3 linked regions of the Diaphorobacter ruginosibacter genome follow. The protein of the gene in region 1 interacts with the protein of each later gene in a pairwise test. Links are inferred from orthologs where the notes say so. Each region holds a gene or a part of one and is shown on either strand. Other genes may lie near its edges.

Region 1 (6,937 bases):
AATGGCCGCCTCGATCATCTGGCCGAACTGCTTGTCGCGCTTGTCGCCCTTGCCCACATTGCCGGGGTTGATGCGGTACTTGGACAGCGCCTTGGCGCAGTCCGGGTAGTCGGTGAGCAGGCGATGGCCGTTGTAGTGGAAATCACCGACCAGCGGGACGTTCTCGCCCATGCGGTCGAGTTGTTCGCGAATATAGGGAACGGCCGCGGCGGCCTCGGGCGTGTTGACGGTGATGCGCACCATCTCGGAGCCGGCGCGTGCCAGTTCCTTCACCTGGATGGCGGTGCCGATGGCATCGACCGTGTCGGTATTGGTCATGGACTGCACGCGCACGGGGGCGTCCCCGCCCACCGTCACGACATGGTCGCCCCACACCACCCTCGCCTGCCGCGACTTGCGGGCGGCAGGCGTGGACATTGCCACGGGTTGTTCAGCAAAGGTCATCTTTACTTCACCTCGAAGCGCGCGACTTTGCCGTGCGCATAGTTGGCCATGGACATGGGCTCGCCACGCACGATCACATCGGTCGCGTCGGGCCGGCCCACCGTCACACTCCATGGGGGTGAGCCCGTCGCCACGACGCTTTCGCCGGCCGCCAGCTCGCGCTGCAGCACCACGCCATTGACGGAACTCACGATCTTGATCCAGGAAGGCGCACGGGTGCGGATCTCCAGCACCTTGGAAGGGTCTCCCGCCGGCAGCGGTGCACTGCCCGCTGGGGCCGGCGCCATGGCAGCGGCCACGGGAGCGCTGGCGCCCGGGTTCGCGGCGGAGGGAAGCGTTGCCACGGTCGCCGCACTCGCTACCTGTGCAGGTGTGGTTGCAGCCGGGGGAGCGGACGTGGTCGCTGGAGATGGAGCCACGGGCTCGGCGCCCGGCTCCACAGCAGCCACGGGCTCCGACACCGCCGTAGCGCCCTGCCCCGCGTCATTCGCCGCCATGGTCGTGCCAGCACGCTCGATGGCAGTCGAAGCCTCCTTGCGTGGCATGAAGGCAACAGCCAACGCACCGATCAGCAAGCCGACAACGGCCACACCGATCCAGCGTGACTTGTTGGAGGATTCGAGCGAGGAGGATTCGGGCTTGAAGCGGCCTGTAGGGTCCTTGAACGAAGCGTTCAGTCCCCGCGTGACATGCAGCGGCTGCGGCGCGCCCGAGGGCAGCAGGGCAAGCACCTGTGCCGCATCCACCTTGAGCGTGCGGGAGACGCTTGCAGCCAGGGCGCGCATGAAGACATTGTCGGGAAACTCGTCATGGCGATCCGCCTCCAGCGCCTCGATCTTGCTCACCGGCACCTTCAGCGCAACCGCCAGAGCGACGGCGTGCACGCCCATGGCCTCGCGTGCCTGGCGCAACAGGGCACCCGCCGTGACGCCTGGAGGGAGACCTTCGTTCACGTTGTCTTCTGGCGCCTGCGCGCCCAGCCCCACCTGCTCACTCATTGAAAGCCCCTCTCTCATAGGCCAGCGACTGTTTGGAATCCGGGAAACGCTTGTGCAACTGGCCTGCCAATTGGCGCACCGAGGCCTGATCGCCCAGCGAGCGCTCGATCTTGATGCCCAGCCACAGCGATTCGGCCGAGGCAAAGCTGCCATTGTTCACACGACGGATGTAGAACTGGGCGCGTCTGGCATCGCCCTTGTTGTATTTGAGCTGCGCCAGCTCGTACCCGATGATTGGGTTGGCGGCATCGAATTCATAGGCCTTCTGCAGGATGGGCTCGGCCTCTTCCGGCTTGCCCGAGCGCACCAGGCAGACGCCCTTGGACATCATGGTCTTGCTGCGGTCCATGTAGGTCGGAACGGCCAGCGCCTTGTCGAACATGTGCTCGGCCTGGGCGTACTGCTGCTTCTGGCACGCGAGCCATCCGAGGTTGTGCATGATGTCCGGATCGCTGGGCCGCATGCCCTGTGCCTTGAGCAGGTTCTCCTCGGCCAGGCCCAGGTCGTTCATCTGCATGTAGATCAGGCCGCGCAGATGGTATGCGTCCGTGAAGGTCGGGTCAGTCGCGAGCGCCTGGCGCGTCTCTTCGAGCGCCACGGAAGCCTGTCCGCGCTGCAGGTAATTGGCGGCCAGTTCCAGGCGGATGCGAGCGCGGCGGCGCACATCGGTTTCGCCACTGGAGGAAATCGTGTCCTTCTCGACCTCGGCACCGGATGCTCCCGCCGATGCACAGCCGCTGAGGCTCATGACCGCGGCGAGCACCGTTGAAGCACCCAGCCCGACCAGGGCTGCACGCCGCCACCCAACGCCCCATCCGTTCATACTGACCCCCTTTGTTCTATTGCACACCTCAAGCCGCTGGCTTGATCTCAATCGTCCTGAGTTTCGCCATGCGCTGTTCGACCCTGGTCCGGTCGCGTACGTCACCGGCCAACTGGCCGCATGCCGCGTCGATGTCATCACCGCGTGTCTTGCGCACGGTGGTGACGATACCCGCATCGGACAGCAATTTCGAGAAAGCAGCCACCTGGCTGGCGCTCGACCGCTTGAGCCCCGACGCCGGGAACGGGTTGAACGGGATCAGGTTGAACTTGCAGGATACGTTGTCTGCACCCTGTCCGCGCACCAGATCGATCAGTTGCCTTGCATGTTCTGCCTGGTCGTTCACGCCATCGAGCATGCAGTATTCGAAGGTGATGAAGTCGCGCGGCGCATGCTCCAGGTAGCGATTGCAGGCCTGCAGCAGCTCCTTGAGCGGGTATTTGCGATTCAGCGGCACCAGGTTGTCACGCAGCGCATCGTTGGGCGCATGCAGCGACACGGCCAGGGCCACCGGGCAGTCCTGGGCCAGCCTGTCCATGAAGGGGACGACGCCCGAGGTGGATACGGTCACCCTGCGGCGCGACAGGCCGTAGCCGTGGTCGTCGAGCATGGTGCGCAGCGCCGGCACCAGCGCCGAGTAGTTCTGCAAGGGTTCACCCATGCCCATCATCACCACATTGGAGATGACGCGTTCATCGGTATTGAAGCGCTTGCGCAGGAAATGCTCTGCATACCAGAGCTGGGCGATGATTTCGCCGGTCGTCAGATTGCGGCTGAAGCCCTGATGCCCCGTCGAGCAAAAGCGGCACCCCACCGCGCAACCGGCCTGCGAGGAGACGCACAACGTGCCGCGGTCATCCTCGGGAATGAAAACGGATTCGACCGCATTGCCATCCCCCACGTCGAACAGCCACTTGATCGTGCCGTCGGCGGAGATGTGCTCGGTCACCACGGGCAACGCCGTGACATGCGCGCAGCCACGCAATTTTTCGCGCAGCGACTTCGCCAGATCGCTCATCTGATCGAAATCACTCGCGCCGCGCTGATGGATCCATCGGAACAACTGCGTGGCGCGGAAACGCTTCTCCCCCAACCCCTCGCAAAAAGCGGTGAGCCCATTCAAGTCAAAGTCGAGAAGATTCGTGGTCATAACAAAACCAGTCCATGTCCACGTGGGAGAAGAGTTTCAAGAATCCAGCTTGCACGGCCCCTGAGAGTCCTCAACGGCCCGTGCAGTTCCCCGATTAACGGGAATAGACGTTCATGCCCGGGAAGAAGAATGCCACTTCCACGGCAGCTGTCTCAGCGGCATCGGAGCCGTGCACGGCGTTGGCGTCGATGCTGTCGGCGAAGTCGGCGCGGATGGTGCCGGGAGCAGCCTTCTTCGGGTCGGTGGCGCCCATCAGCTCACGGTTCTTCAGGATGGCGTTCTCGCCTTCCAGAGCCTGGATCATCACGGGGCCGGAGATCATGAAGTCCACCAGATCCTTGAAGAAAGGACGCTCCTTGTGGACAGCGTAGAACTGCTCGGCTTCCAGGCGCGACAGGTGGGCCATGCGAGCGGCCACGACCTTCAGGCCGGCAGCTTCGAAGCGAGCGTAGATTTGGCCGATCACGTTCTTTGCAACTGCGTCGGGCTTGATGATGGAGAGGGTACGTTCGATAGCCATGAGGATTTCCTGTTGATGTATGGACTTTTTTGTCCAGCGCCTATCTGCACTGATGCATTCCTGCGCGCCGCAAACCGGCCAGGCGCAGATAAAACGCTGTGAAGCAAAACCGGATATTCTAGCTTTTCGCCAATTCCTTGGCGAAGCCGTATTCGATATGGGGGCGCAGCAGCGGGGAAAACCGCCCTGTCATGACGCTGAAACGATGCTTTCGCACAGCATGCGCAGGACACCCGGCCCACGCTGGCTGCACGTCAACGATCGCGGCGACGTCCGCCGGAATTGCGCTGCTGTTGGCGCTGGCGCGAGAAACTGTCCCCTCCGATGTAACCCACCGAGGTCTTCATCGGATCGGGTTGCGAGCCACCACCACTACCACCACCGCCCGCGGGCCTGCCGCGACCGCGCTGGCCGGAGGAGGCATTCTGGCCCGAGCCACGATTACCACCGCTGCGCGGGCTGGTATTGCCTCCGTTGCCCATGGCGCCACGCGGGCCGCTGTTGCGCGGACGGCTGTCACGGCGCTGGCCGGAGCGGCCGCCGCCCTGGTCCTGCGCACGTGTGTCGATCAGGCCGCCTGCGCCAGCCGCCTGCACCAGCGCACGGATGTCGCGCTCGTCGAGTTCGAGGAACGAACCGCGCTTGAGGCCACGCGGCAGCATCATGGCACCGTAGCGGATGCGGATCAGGCGGCTCACGGCGTGGCCGACCGCCTCGAACATGCGGCGCACCTCGCGGTTGCGGCCTTCGGAGATGGTCACGCGATACCACTGGTTCACACCTTCGCCACCGCCATCGTCGATGGAGCCGAAGCTGGCCATGCCGTCCTCAAGCTGCACGCCGGAGAGCAGGCGCTCCTTCTCATCAGGTGTCAGCGCACCCAGCACGCGGACCGCATATTCACGCTCCAGGCCGAAGCGCGGATGCATGAGCTTGTTGGCCAGTTCGCCCGAACTCGTGAACAGCAGCAGTCCCTCGGTATTCAGATCGAGGCGGCCCACCGACTGCCACTTGCCCTGCACCAGGCGCGGCAGCTTGCGGAACACCGTGGGGCGGTTCTGCGGATCGTCGTGGGTGACCACTTCGCCCACAGGCTTGTGATACGCCAGCACGCGCACCGGCGGCGGTTCGATGCGGAAACGGATCGGCTTGCCGTTGATCTTGACCTGATCGCCGAACTGCACGCGCTGACCGATGTGGGCCGGCTCGTTGTTGACAGAAATGCGGCCTTCCAGGATCAGTTGCTCCATCTCGAGGCGAGAGCCTACGCCAGCCTGCGCCAGCACCTTGTGCAGCTTGGGCGTTTCAGCCTGAGGAGGCAGCACGCGCTTGGTGGGGGCAACGGCCTCGTCATCCTCATCACGGTCAAGCTGGCCGGAGACGATGTCGGCAAACTGATAGCCCTCTTCGTCGCCTGCAGCACGCTGCGCATTGCGCGGACCCGGACGGTTCTCGCCGCGGCGCTGGGCGCCCTGTGCGTCGCCACCCTTTTCACGCATCCCGCCGCCTTCGCGTCGCGGCTGGCGATCACGCTTGCGCTGCGAGCCGTCCCCACGCTGGTTTTCGGATACGTCGGCTGCGGGGCTGGCCGCTTCGGCCGACGGTTCCGCCGTTTTCTCGGCGTGATCGGGCGCCTCAGTGGCGGTCACGGCCACGGCATCGGACACGGCCTGCACCGTGGCATCCGCATCCGCCGCTGCCTTGGGCTTGGCGGTGCGAGGGCGACGCGGCTTCTTCGCAGGCACGGCACCATCCGTCTCTGCGGCCGTCACGGGCAGTTCGGCATTCGGCTGTTCGCCGGTATTCTTGGTTGATTCTGTCATGTGTGTTTTTCCGCGTCGTCATCGTCCTCGGAGGCGGGGGGCTCGCCGGATGCATCATCATCCGACGCGCCGGCCTCCTCAACCGATTCCTGTGCTGCAACGCTTTCGCCTTCCTGCGGCGTTTGACCTTCCAGCGTTTGGCTTTCTTCGTGTTCTATAGGTTCTGACCGTTCGGCCCAAGCCTCGACAGGCATGTCGGGCAAGGCCTCTTCTTCCATATCCGTGGCAACCGCTTCTTGCGGCTGCTCCAATTCCTGCAGTGTCTCCGTGGCTTCACCGTCTCCGGTGACTTCTGTTTCCTCGAGCGCCGTCACCGCCACGTCATCGGCATCCCTATCCGCCTCCAGCGCCAGCTCCTGCGATGCACCGAAGAGGTCGTCGCCCGCGACGACGGCAACATCGGGCTGTGCCTCGGGCGCGCCCTCCAGCAGATCGCCCTGAGCCTCGTCGCCTGACACAGCCTCAGCGCCGAGAGCATCCAGCATCGCGGACTGTGCAGCGGGGCTCTCGAGCACCGGCAACTGATCCAGCGACTGCAGCCCCAGGTCGTCCAGGAACTGCCGCGTCGTTGCGAACAGCGATGGCCGCCCGACCGTTTCGCGGTGGCCGATCACCTCCACCCAGCCACGATCCTCGAGCTGCTTGATGATCAGGCTGTTGACCGTGACACCCCGGATGTCCTCGATATCGCCGCGCGTGACCGGCTGCCGATAGGCAATGATGGCCAGCGTCTCCAGCGTGGCACGCGTGTAGCGCGGCGGCTTTTCCGGATGCAGGCGATCAAGGTACTCCCGCATTTCCGGGCGGCTCTGAAAACGCCAGCCGGAAGCCACGGGCACCAGTTCCACGCCACGCTGCGCCCAGTCGAGCTGCAGGTCCGCCAGCAGGTTCTTGATCGTGTCGGCACCCAGCGCATCATCGAACAGCACCCGCAATTCCCGTACGGTCACCGGCTGTTGCGCGCAGATCAATGCGGTTTCAAGGACCCGTTTGGCATCCAGCGTATTCATGGTTCCGCAGTTCCGGAAAAAGATGGCTGACCCAGCGGACAGCGACTCGAAAGAGGAGAACACCAGCGGTGTTGAAACCGCATCAGGCACTATGCCTGAACCCGGCAGCGACCGGGCATCAACGGCATTGTCGGGTCAACAAGCCCCTCTGCACGATACCCGGCGACAC
Region 2 (5,427 bases), 3.1 Mb from region 1 along the record:
GCTCGCGCGCCACCAGCACCGCGAGCTCGTGCAGGTCGTTGGGCACGCGCCAGCGATCGCAGACCGCGTTTGCAAGATCGACGCCGCGCTCCTCATGCGCATGATGGCGTGGCAGGATGTCGGGCGGCGTCGTGCCCTTGCCCAGGTCGTGCATCAAGCAGGCGAAGCGCACGTCGAGCGGCGCATTGAGCCGCGCGGCCATATCCACCACCATCATCACATGCACGCCGGTGTCGACCTCGGGGTGGTACTCCGCGCGCTGCGGCACGCCCCACAGGCGATCGAGTTCGGGCAGTAGACGTGCAAGCGCCCCGCATTCGCGCAGCACGTCGAACATGCGCGATGGCTGCTTTTCCATGAGCCCGCGAGAGAGCTCTTGCCATACGCGTTCCGCGACCAGGTGATCGGCTTCGCCGTCGGCCACCATCTCGCGCATCAACGCCATGGTCTCTGGCGCAACACGGTAGTCGGCAAAGCGCGCGGCAAAGCGCGCGATGCGCAGGATGCGAACGGGGTCCTCGCGGAAGGCGCCGGTCACGTGGCGCAGCACCTTGTCCCGCAGGTCGCGCTGTCCGCCGTGGGGGTCGATCACGGCAGCCGCCAAGCCATCCCAGTCGATGGAGGCCGCCATGGCATTGATGGTGAGATCTCGGCGCGAGAGGTCTTCCTCGAGCGTCACATCGGGCGATGCCTGCACCGTGAAGCCGCGGTAGCCGCGGCCGCTCTTGCGCTCGGTGCGCGCGAGTGCATATTCCTCGTGGGTCTGCGGATGCAGGAACACGGGAAAGTCCCGGCCGACGGGCACATAGCCGCGCTGTGTCATGTCCTCGGGCGTGGCACCGACCACGACCCAGTCGTGGTCATGGACAGGATGCCCCATCAACCGGTCGCGCACGGCGCCACCCACCATATAGATTTGCATGATTCGAGTGTAGTGTTTCCTGCAGGATGGTTGCGTAAGGGATGCTTGATCGGGAGGTGCTCGCCGCAGCCTACAAAATTACTGCGGCTTGCGCGCGGGAGCCACGCGGCGTGCCATGCAGCCGTTAGCATTCGGCATGGCTGTGCCCCCGGTTGAAGGGGCCGCGCGATCCCGTTTTCGATTTCAAGGACTCTTTTCCCCATGCAGCAACATGCACGACCCACCATCGCCATCGTGGGCGCTGGCAGCATTGGCGTGGCTTTCGCCATTGTGTTTGCGCGTACCGGCCATCCGGTGCGCCTGTTCGATCCGGATGCCGCAGCGCGCGAACGCGCGGGCGCCACGTTCGCAAGCCGCCTGGAGGACCTGGCGTCAGAGGGGCTGCAGGATCGCGTGCGGATCGCCGCCATCCTGCCTCTGCTCACGGTGTGTCCGCAACTTGCCGAGGCGGTCGGCACGGCGGACCTCGTGATCGAGTGCGCGCCGGAGCGTGTGGAGATCAAGCGCGCGCTGTTTGCCGAGCTCGATGCGCTTGCGCCCGAGACGGCGATTCTGGCGAGCGCGTCATCGTTTCTTGCGGGCTCGAAATTCACCGAGGAGCTCAAGGGTCGCGCGCGCTGCATGGTGCTGCATCCCGGCAACCCGCCTTACCTGATCCCGGTGCTCGAAGTGGTGCCTGCGCCCTATACCAGCCAGGAAAGCGTGGAGCGCGCCATGCGGATCACTTCCGCGGCGGGCCTGAAGCCCGTGCTGGTGGCGCGGGAGGTGGAGGGCTTTCTCTTCAACCGCCTGCAGGGGGCCGTGTTGCGCGAGGCCTATTGCCTGGTGCGCGATGGGGTTGCCAGCGTGGAAGACATCGACACGGTGATGCGCGATGGCCTTGGCATGCGCTGGTCGGTCATCGGGCCGTTCGAGACGGCGGATCTCAACACGCGCGGCGGCATTGCCTCGCACGCCGAGAAGATGGGACCGTCCTACGAGCGCATGGGCAAGGAACGTGGCCAGAGCGACCCATGGACACCCGAGCTCGTCGCCAAGGTGGCCGCCCAGCGCCGGGCCGCGCTGCCGCTCGATCAATGGGAGGAGCGGGTGGCGTGGCGCGACCGGGCGCTGATGAAGGTCGTGAAGCTGCGCGGCGAAACCGGCGAATGAAGGATGGATGGAGTGAATGAATGGCGGAGTGAGCCGCCCTCCACTCCCACAGGAGCCTAGCGGCGCACCCGGTACGGCTCGTCGAAGGGAACGAAGTCCTCTTCCGCGAGCGCGTCCTTCACCCAGGCCTGCATGCCGGGCAGGGACATCACGCGCTCGACATAGGCCTTGATGTGCTGGGGCAAGGGCAACGCGTAGGTGGTGAGGCGCGAGCAGACGGGCGCGTAGTACGCATCGGCAATGCTGAATTCGCCAAACAGCATGGGGCCACCGTAGGTGTCGAGCAGGCCGCTCCACATCTCGATCAGGCGCTGCACGTCGGCGCGCACGCCGGGCTGGTCGCGCCAGACCAGCGCACCGATGTCCGGCAACTGCGCCTCGATGTTCACGGGACAGTTGCTGCGCAGGGCGGTGAAGCCGCTGTGCATCTCGGCGCAGACGCTGCGTGCCGTGGCGCGTGCCTTCACGTCCTGCGGCCACAGATGCTTTTCGGGAAACTTCTCGGCCAGATACTCGGCGATGGCCAGGGTGTCCCAGACGCCGATGTCGCCATCGACCAGCGCGGGCACCTTGCCCGTGGGGGAGACCTTGCCGATCTGCGTCTTGAATTTCGAGCCTTCGGAGAAGCTGTCGAAGCGCACCATCACCTCCTCGAACGGGATGCCGGCCTGCTTGAGCAGCACCCATGGGCGCATGGACCAGGAGGAGTAGTTTTTGTTGCCGATGAAGAGTTGAAGCATGGCGTTTCCCGTCAGGTCAAGAATAGAACGGCCCAGTGTAGGGGAGGCCGATACTGCTCACGACCTGTGTGGATGCTTCGCATGGGGCTTCAATGAGTGCTTTAATCCCGCCCCATGATTGCGAGTTCTCCCTCCCCAGCCTCCCTGGCCGCCACCGGCCACCACACCACGGCCCTGGTCCTCTTTTCCGGCGGCCAGGATTCCACCACATGCCTTGCGCAGGCGCTGTCGCGCTATCAGCGGGTGGAGACGCTGGGCTTCGACTACGGCCAGCGACACGGCGTGGAGATGCAGGTGCGCCTGTCGGCGCGCGAAGCGCTGGTGAGTGCGTTTCCCGAGTGGCGGGACAGGCTGGGTGAGGACCATGTGCTCTCCCTCGACGTGCTTGCGCAGATCGGCGGCTCCTCGCTCACCGAGGATGTGGCGTTCGCGATGCAGGCCGACGGCCTGCCGAACACCTTCGTGCCGGGGCGCAACCTGCTGTTTCTGACGCTGGCGGGGGCCCTCGCATACCGGCGCGGCATCTCGGTGATCGTGACCGGGGTGTGCGAGACCGATTTCTCAGGCTATCCCGACTGCCGCGATGACACGATGAAGGCCATGCAGCTGGCGCTCAACCTGGGCCTTGCGCGGCGATTGCTGATCGACACGCCGCTGATGTGGCTGGACAAGGCGCAGACGTGGCAGCTGGCGTTCGAGCTGGGCGGTGACAGGCTGGTCGAGCTGGTCCGGCGCGAAACGCACACCTGCTATCAGGGCGTGCGCGATGAATTGCATGACTGGGGATTTGGCTGCGGCACCTGCCCGGCCTGCGAGTTGCGTGCGCGTGGCTGGGCGCAATGGCGCAGCCAGCGCGCGTCATGACACTCAAATTGTAGCTAAATGTACTGAACAGGGGCGCGAGCCCTTCAGTAGTTCGGCCAGACCACTCCGTTGTCGTTGAGGATGGCGTCGAGGGGCTGGTCATGGGCTTCCGGTTCGAATTCGTCCACATAACCGTTGGTGTAGCCGAGCCCCACGGTGAAGGGGCGCGGCTCCAGCGCGGCAAGCGTGCGGTCGTAGAAGCCTCCGCCGTAGCCCAGCCGGTAGCCGCCGGCGCCATAGCCCACGCAGGGCACAAACAGCAGGGTGGGGACGATCAGCTCGGTGTCCTTGGGCTTGGGAATGCCATAGGCATCTTCTTCCATGGGGCAGCCTGGGTACCAGGCATGGAAGGTGAGGGTCTTGTGCTCGCGGTTCACCACCGGCAGGCCGATGCGGCGGCGCAGGGGCTCGTCGAGGAGCTCGCCGTCCTCCTTCCAGCGGTGCAGGGCGGGCAGGGGATCGAACTCGCCCTTGATGGGCCAGTAGGCCCCGATGACGGTATCGGGGCGATCCACCAGCCAGATGCGCATGACGCGCTGCAACATGTCGGCACGGACCAATCTGTCGGGCAAATTCAGGCGTTGTTCTACCAGTGCGCGGCGCAGGGCTGCTTTGTCCATCACATAATCCCACAATGCAATGGCTCAAGATTCTGACACCGTTCCTGCTCGGGGCTAGTCTGGCAGGTGCGCTCCCCTCCGTTTCGGCTCAGACCCGAGGCGACGACGTGCTGCTTGAAATGCAAAAGGCGTTCAGGCAGAAAGACAAGCAAAAGCTCACTGCGCTGCTCCCGGGCGCGCGCGGCCACGTGCTGGAGCCCTGGGCGGCCTACTGGGAATTGAAGGCGCGGCTCGAGGAGGCCACGCAGGACGAGGTCGATGCATTTTTGCAACGCTATGCGGGCAGCTACCAGGAAGATCGCCTGCGCAACGACTGGCTGCTGCTGCTCGGCCAGCGTCGCGACTGGGAGCGTTTCCTCGACATGCATGCGAAGTTCCGCATGCGCGACGACAAGGAAGTGCAGTGCTATGCGCTGAATGTCGACCAGATGCTGGGCAAGGCGACGGAGGACATCGCCGCCGTGGTGCTTGCCAACTGGTACGCGCAGCGCGACGTGGACGACGGCTGCGCCTACGCGGCGGCCGAGCTGTTTGCGGCCAAGAAGATCAAGCCGCTCGACGTGTGGCGCAAGGCCCGTCTGGCGGCCGAGGCGAACCGGCTGCGCGCCGTGCAGAAGGCCGTGCAGATCGTGGCGCCGGAGTCGGTGGGCGGCCTGCGCGAAGCGGTCGACTCTCCCACCAAGTACCTGACGGGCAGGGCCACGGCGCGCGGCAAGATGAAGCAGGAATTCATCGTGCTGGCGCTGATCCGCATGGCGATGAGCGATCCTTCCGCGGCGGCACGCCTGCTGGATTCCAAATGGGGTGTGCAACTGTCGGCAGAGGAGCGCAACTGGCTCTGGGGCCTGATCGGCAAGCAGTCGGCCATCGCGCTGTCGGGCGATGCATTGGGCTACTTTGCCAATGTGAGCCGTGACGCCGATCTCACCGACGACATGCTGGGCTGGCGTGCACGCGCCGCGTTGCGCGCGGGCCAATGGAAGGTGGTGGCCCGCAGCATCGATGCAATGACGGTGGCGGGACGCAACGATCCGACCTGGGTCTACTGGCGTGGCCGCGCCTACATGAGCAACCGGCCGGGCGACGAGGACCGGGCCAATGCCAAGCGCCTGTTCGAGAGCATTGCGGG
Region 3 (5,251 bases), 3.3 Mb from region 1 along the record:
CCACGGTGATTGCATGGCCGCGTGCGCGCAGCTCCGCCAGCACCCCGGCATCGAACGCGGGCTCGACGGCCACGCCCTTGGCTCCCGTCACGCGCCAGCGCGGCGCGTCGGCCGCCGCCTGCGGGTTCTGGCCGTAGCGCAGCACGCGCACCGCCATCTGCAGGTGGCCTTGCGACTGCATGGGACCGCCCATCACGCCAAAGGCCATCTGCGGCGTGCCGTCTGCGTTCATGGCGAACGCCGGAATGATGGTGTGCGACGGGCGCTTGCGCGGTCCCACCTCGTTCGCATGACCGCTTTGCGTCGTGAAGCCGCAGCCGCGGTTCTGCAGGCTGATGCCCGTGCCGGGAACCACCACGCCCGAGCCGAAGCCCATGTAGTTGGACTGGATGAACGACACCATCATGCCGCTGGCGTCGGCCGCCGCGAGGTACACCGTACCGCCGCGCTGCGGGGCGCCATAGGTCGGATTGCCGGCGTGGCGGATGTCGATGAGCTTCGCGCGCTCGCGCAGGTAGTCCCGGCTGAGCAGTTCCTCCTGCGGCTTCACGCGCATGTGGTCCATGTCGGCGTTGTACTCGTGCAGGTCGGCCAGTGCGAGCTTCATCGCCTCGATCTGCAGGTGCACCGTGTCCGCGCTGTCGAGCGGCTGGCCTCCGATGCCCAGTTCATCAAGCATGCCCAACGCCATCAGGGCTGCGATGCCCTGGCCATTCGGCGGGATCTCGTGGATCACCGAATCGCCGAACGGCTGCGACACCGTACCGACCCAGTCGGCCTTGTGTGCCGCCAGGTCCTCGACCGTCATCGCACCGCCGTTGGCCTGCGAGTGAGCCGCCATCTTCTGCGCCAGCTCGCCCCGATAGAACGCCTCGCCCTTCGTTTGCGCAATCAGTTCGAGCGTGCGCGCGTGGGCCTCGCTTTTGAAGATCTCGCCGGCACGCATCGCGCGACCCTGCGGCATGAAGCATTCCGCAAACCCGGGCTGCGTGCCCAGCTTCTGCGCACCGAGCTCCCACAGCGTGGCGATCACCGGCGACACCGGGAAGCCATTGCGCGCAAGGTCGATCGCCGGCTGCGCCACCTGTTCGAGGGGCAGCTTGCCGAAGCGCCGCGACAGCTCCACCCAGGCGGACACCGCGCCGGGCACCGTCACCGCGTTCCAGCCCTTTTCGGGAATGCCGCCAAGCTGCTTGAAATACTCGGGCGTCCACGCGGCCGGGGAACGGCCCGACGCATTCAGGCCATGCAGTTCCTTGCCGTCCCAGAGGATGGCGAAGGCGTCGCTACCGATGCCGCAGCCCGAAGGCTCGACCACGGTGAGCGCCATGGCCGCTGCGACCGCGGCGTCCACCGCGTTGCCGCCAGCCAGCAGCATACGCAGGCCGGCCTGCGCGGCCAGAGGCTGCGACGTGCTCACCACATTGCGGCCGAGCACGGAAGAGCGATGGGAAGCGTAGGGCAGCGCCCAATCCTGGATGGTGGGAGACATGGGCTCTTCTTCCTTTTTAGTCGAGAGTGATGTTGTTGTCCTTGATGACCTTGGCCCAGCGGGCGCTGTCGGCCTTCACCATGGAATGGAACTGCGCGGGGGTCTCCGGCCTCGCGGGCTCGGCTCCCAGCTTGGCGAGCGCGGCCGCGACATCCGGGCTCTGGATTGCCTTGTTGAATGCGGCATTGACGCGCTGGACCAGCTCGGGCTTCATGCCCGCCGGGCCATAGACGCCGAACCAGGTGACCGACGAGTAGCCGGGCAGCGTCTCCGCGATCGTCGGAAGCTCGGGCGCCAGCGTGCTGCGGTGCTCGCTGGTGACCGCCAGCGCACGCAGGCGTCCGCTGGTGACATGCGGCATGCCGGTGGGAATGGAATCGAACAGGACATGCACCTGGCCCGCCACCAGATCGGTGATCGACTGTGCCGTCCCCTTGTAGGGCACGTGCGTGAGCTTGACGCCCGCACGCGCCGAGAATTCCAGCGCGTTCAGATGCACGATCGTGCCATTGCCGCTGGTCGCGTAGTTGAGCTTTCCGGGGTTGGCCTTGGCGTAGGCAATCAGCTCCTGCACGTTCTTGACGGGCAGCGAGGGGGTCACCAGCAGCACGCTGGCGGCATCCGCCACGTGGGCGATCGGCGTGAAATCCTGCTCCACCTTGTACGCAAGGCGCGGCATCAGGTGCGGGGAGATCGCGTGCGTGCTGCTGGTGGTGAACAGCAGCGTGTAGCCGTCGGCGGCCGCCTTGGCAGCCTCGGCGGCACCGATCGTGCCGCCCGCGCCGGGCTTGTTGTCGATGACGAACTGCTGGCCGAGATCCTGCGACACGCGCTGCGCGATCACGCGCGAGATCAGATCGGTGGCACCGCTCGACGGAAACGGAACGATCACCCGGACCGGTTTGCCCGGCCATGCCGCCTCTGCAGGCTGCTGCGCCCATGCGCCAGCGCCGGTCCCCATGCCTGCCGCCAGCACGCCCGCCGCCATCGAATGGATGAGCAGCGTGCGCCGATTCAGTGCAGCCACAGCGGGCACGGCGTGCGGTTTTGCGGCAGAAGATGGGTTCATGGCTCGCCCTCGATCGTGAAAAAGGAGCGTCTATCTTATGCACCGGAGCTGCTTGCAACCATCAGAAATTCAGCAAATCGGATTTGCCGGAACGGCAATGCTTCACAATCAGCGCAATCACATCCGGCAAACCATTGAAATCGCATGTCAGCCATCCACCAGTTGCAGGACACTGCCCTGCGCTACTTCCTGGAAGTGGTGCAATGCGGCTCGGTCAGCCTGGCCTCCGAACGCCTGCATGTGGCCACTTCGGCCATCAGCCGCCAGATCGCCAGCCTGGAGTCGCAACTCGATACCGCGCTCTTCGAGCGCCATGCACGCGGCATGGTGCCCACGGCCGCAGGCGAGATTCTTGCGCAGCACGCGCGGCGCATCGGCCAGGAAGCCGAGCAGGCCGTCGAAGCCATCCATGCCCTGGCCCACCTCCAGAGCGGCGCCGTACGCATCGCCACCTCCGACGCATTCGCCAACGAACTCGTACCGCATGTGTGCGCCCAGTTCCGGCAGGACTACCCCGGCGTGCGCTTCGAGGTGCTGGTCAGCGCCACCGCGCAGGTCCCCCGCAACATCCTCATGGGCGACGCCGACATCGGCCTGTGCTTCAGCCTTGCGCCAATGAAGGACATCCGCGTCGTGCATCGGCAATCGGCGCCTGTCGTGGCGATCCTGCCGCCCGGGCATCCGCTCGCCCGCAAGCGGAGCGTCACCCTGGCCGAGCTCACGCGCTATCCGCTGGCGCTGCCTCCCGCCGAGCTCGCCGTGCGCAAGGTGATCGACATGGCCTGCGCACGCCAGGAACTCGCGCTCGACCCCATGCTGGTCAGCAACCATGCCAAGACCCTGCTCAAGTTCGTGCAGTACAGCGGCGGCGTCAGCGTCTCCAGCGAGGTCAGCGTGCGCCACCTGGTGGCACGCGGCGAGCTGATCGTGAAGCCTCTGTCGGATGAAGGCATGGGCCTGCGCGATATCGAGGTGCAGACCCTCGCGGGCCGCGCGCTGCAGCCCGCGATGCGGGAGTTCCTGGAGTTGCTGATCAGCCGCCTGCAAGCCGATTGAACAGGGCGCCGATGGATTACAGCCCGTTCGCCTCGCGGAACGCGCGCGCCTGGCTGAAATGACCGTTGCCGATGAACGGCACAGGCGGGCGCAATGCGGACAGCGGCGAGGGATGGTTGCTCGTCAGCACCAGATGCCCGCGATCCTGCGGGATGAACGCGCGCTTGGACTGCGCGTGGCTGCCCCAGAGCATGAACACCACGGGCCTCTCGCCCTCCGCGATGTGGCGGATCACCGCGTCGGTCAGCAGCTCCCAGCCCTTGCCCGAATGGCTTGCGGCCTGTCCCTCTTCCACCGTGAGGCAGGTGTTGAGCAGCAGCACGCCATGCGTGGCCCACTTCACCAGGCTGCCTCCCGGCTGGGGAAACGGCGGAAACGCCACGCCCAGGTCGCGCTGCATCTCCTTGAAGATGTTCTGCAGCGAAGGCGGCAGGCGCACACCAGGGGCCACAGAAAATGCCAGGCCTTCCGCCTGCCCGCGCCCGTGGTACGGATCCTGGCCCAGGATCACGACCCGCACGTCCTCGGGCGGCGTGAGCCTCAAGGCGCGCAGGGGTTCGGGCGGGAAGATCACCGCACCGGCCTCCAGCCGCGACTGGAGGAACGCCAGCAGCGACTGCCCCCTGGGGCTCGCGAAGAATTCATCCACCAGGGGCTGCCAGCCCGCGGCGACGGGCCAGTCGGCCGGTTGGGCGCTGGTGAGCTGGGTAGATGCTGGCAAGGCGGCGGAGGCACCGCCAGCGGGAGAGAAGGTGTCAGAAGGGCTCATGCGGTCGGGTGGCTGAAGCGTTGGGCTCAGCGGTGCCCCGAGGATAACGGATGCATCGCCGATGCATCCGTTTCCCGCGTTCCGATTCAGCGCCTCACGACTGCGGCGCGGCGATTCCAGCTGAACATCGCTCCCAGCAGCGCGAGCGAAGCAAGCAGCCATCCCGCCGTGCTCCACACGGGAACCGCCGTCGCAGCCGACGATGAAGCGTTGGGAACCATGATGCCGCCGGGATCGACGATCACACCGTTCTTGAGCAGGTCGTCGTCCCCGTCTTCGCCGTCGGTGAGCGTGAGCGTCAGGCGATTTCCGGACAGGCTCGCAGACCCCGCGAACGGATACCAGTGCGCACCGGGCTTCTGCTGGGTGGGGCCATATTTCCAGTACTGTGCGTTCTGCGGGATGGCGCCCGGCAGGTCCACCTGCAACTGCACCTGCGCACCGGCAGCCACACCGCTCACGCGCACCGCGATCAACCCGAACGGGAAGGTGGCATCGCTCGTGGGCAAGGTCGGCGTGGTGGCTGCAACCGGCTCGATCACCACCGATTCGAGCACGCCTGAGGTCGCACCGCCGCCGGGCCCCGCAAGCTGCACCGCGGCGATCCCGCCGCCCGGCGTGCTCACCGCGGCGCCCGTGACAGGTTGCGTGTAGTGAACCGGCGGCGAGAACGTGCCGGTGGCCGAGCCGCTTTGAGCAGCGACCTGGCAGCTGTAGGCCACGCCCGCCGTCAGGCCGCTGAGCGCGATGCTGGTGCCGCTCGACGTCCCCGTCACCACGGCTCCGCCCCCCTGCGGCGTGCATTGGGCGACATAGCCCGTGATCGTCGTGCCTGGCGCGGGGGTCACGGGCGTCACTTCAAGCG

The links. Proteins that work in one complex are often made in the same cells at the same time.
Region 2: the proteins of ndk (region 1) and H9K76_RS02620 interact in binary tests that used the Escherichia coli proteins (3 or more experiments, as listed by UniProt). The link is inferred for Diaphorobacter ruginosibacter from one-to-one orthologs.
Region 3: the proteins of ndk (region 1) and H9K76_RS01765 interact in binary tests that used the Escherichia coli proteins (3 or more experiments, as listed by UniProt). The link is inferred for Diaphorobacter ruginosibacter from one-to-one orthologs.

The regions. Positions count from the first base shown.
Region 1 is NZ_CP060714.1:3,672,779-3,679,715, forward strand. Bases 2,223-5,119 are described here. They hold ndk (nucleoside-diphosphate kinase), read right to left. Parts: upstream 3,936-5,119; coding sequence 3,510-3,935; downstream 2,223-3,509. Other genes in these bases: pilW (type IV pilus biogenesis/stability protein PilW), read right to left, coding at 2,223-2,265; rlmN (dual-specificity RNA methyltransferase RlmN), read right to left, coding at 2,294-3,415; H9K76_RS16745 (pseudouridine synthase), read right to left, coding at 4,190-5,119. In the rest of the region: ispG (flavodoxin-dependent (E)-4-hydroxy-3-methylbut-2-enyl-diphosphate synthase), read right to left, coding at 1-444; H9K76_RS16725 (helix-turn-helix domain-containing protein), read right to left, coding at 447-1,442; more of pilW, read right to left, coding at 1,435-2,222; more of H9K76_RS16745, read right to left, coding at 5,120-5,758; SMC-Scp complex subunit ScpB, read right to left, coding at 5,755-6,768. UniProt on the Escherichia coli protein: Major role in the synthesis of nucleoside triphosphates other than ATP. The ATP gamma phosphate is transferred to the NDP beta phosphate via a ping-pong mechanism, using a phosphorylated active-site intermediate.
Region 2 is NZ_CP060714.1:545,456-550,882, forward strand. What follows is about bases 2,511-5,427. They hold H9K76_RS02620 (5-formyltetrahydrofolate cyclo-ligase), read right to left. Parts: upstream 4,299-5,427; coding sequence 3,723-4,298; downstream 2,511-3,722. Other genes in these bases: H9K76_RS02610 (glutathione S-transferase family protein), read right to left, coding at 2,511-2,814; queC (7-cyano-7-deazaguanine synthase QueC), read left to right, coding at 2,929-3,678; H9K76_RS02625 (lytic transglycosylase domain-containing protein), read left to right, coding at 4,313-5,427. Outside these bases: H9K76_RS02600 (multifunctional CCA addition/repair protein), read right to left, coding at 1-922; H9K76_RS02605 (3-hydroxyacyl-CoA dehydrogenase), read left to right, coding at 1,124-2,074; more of H9K76_RS02610, read right to left, coding at 2,131-2,510. UniProt on the Escherichia coli protein: Involved in the removal of 5-formyltetrahydrofolate.
Region 3 is NZ_CP060714.1:370,346-375,596, reverse strand. Bases 2,511-5,251 are described here. They hold H9K76_RS01765 (uracil-DNA glycosylase), read right to left. Parts: upstream 4,387-5,251; coding sequence 3,634-4,386; downstream 2,511-3,633. Other genes in these bases: H9K76_RS01760 (fibronectin type III domain-containing protein), read right to left, coding at 4,473-5,251; H9K76_RS01770 (LysR family transcriptional regulator), read left to right, coding at 2,706-3,617. In the rest of the region: H9K76_RS01780 (gamma-glutamyltransferase family protein), read right to left, coding at 1-1,492; H9K76_RS01775 (Bug family tripartite tricarboxylate transporter substrate binding protein), read right to left, coding at 1,509-2,480. UniProt on the Escherichia coli protein: Excises uracil residues from the DNA which can arise as a result of misincorporation of dUMP residues by DNA polymerase or due to deamination of cytosine.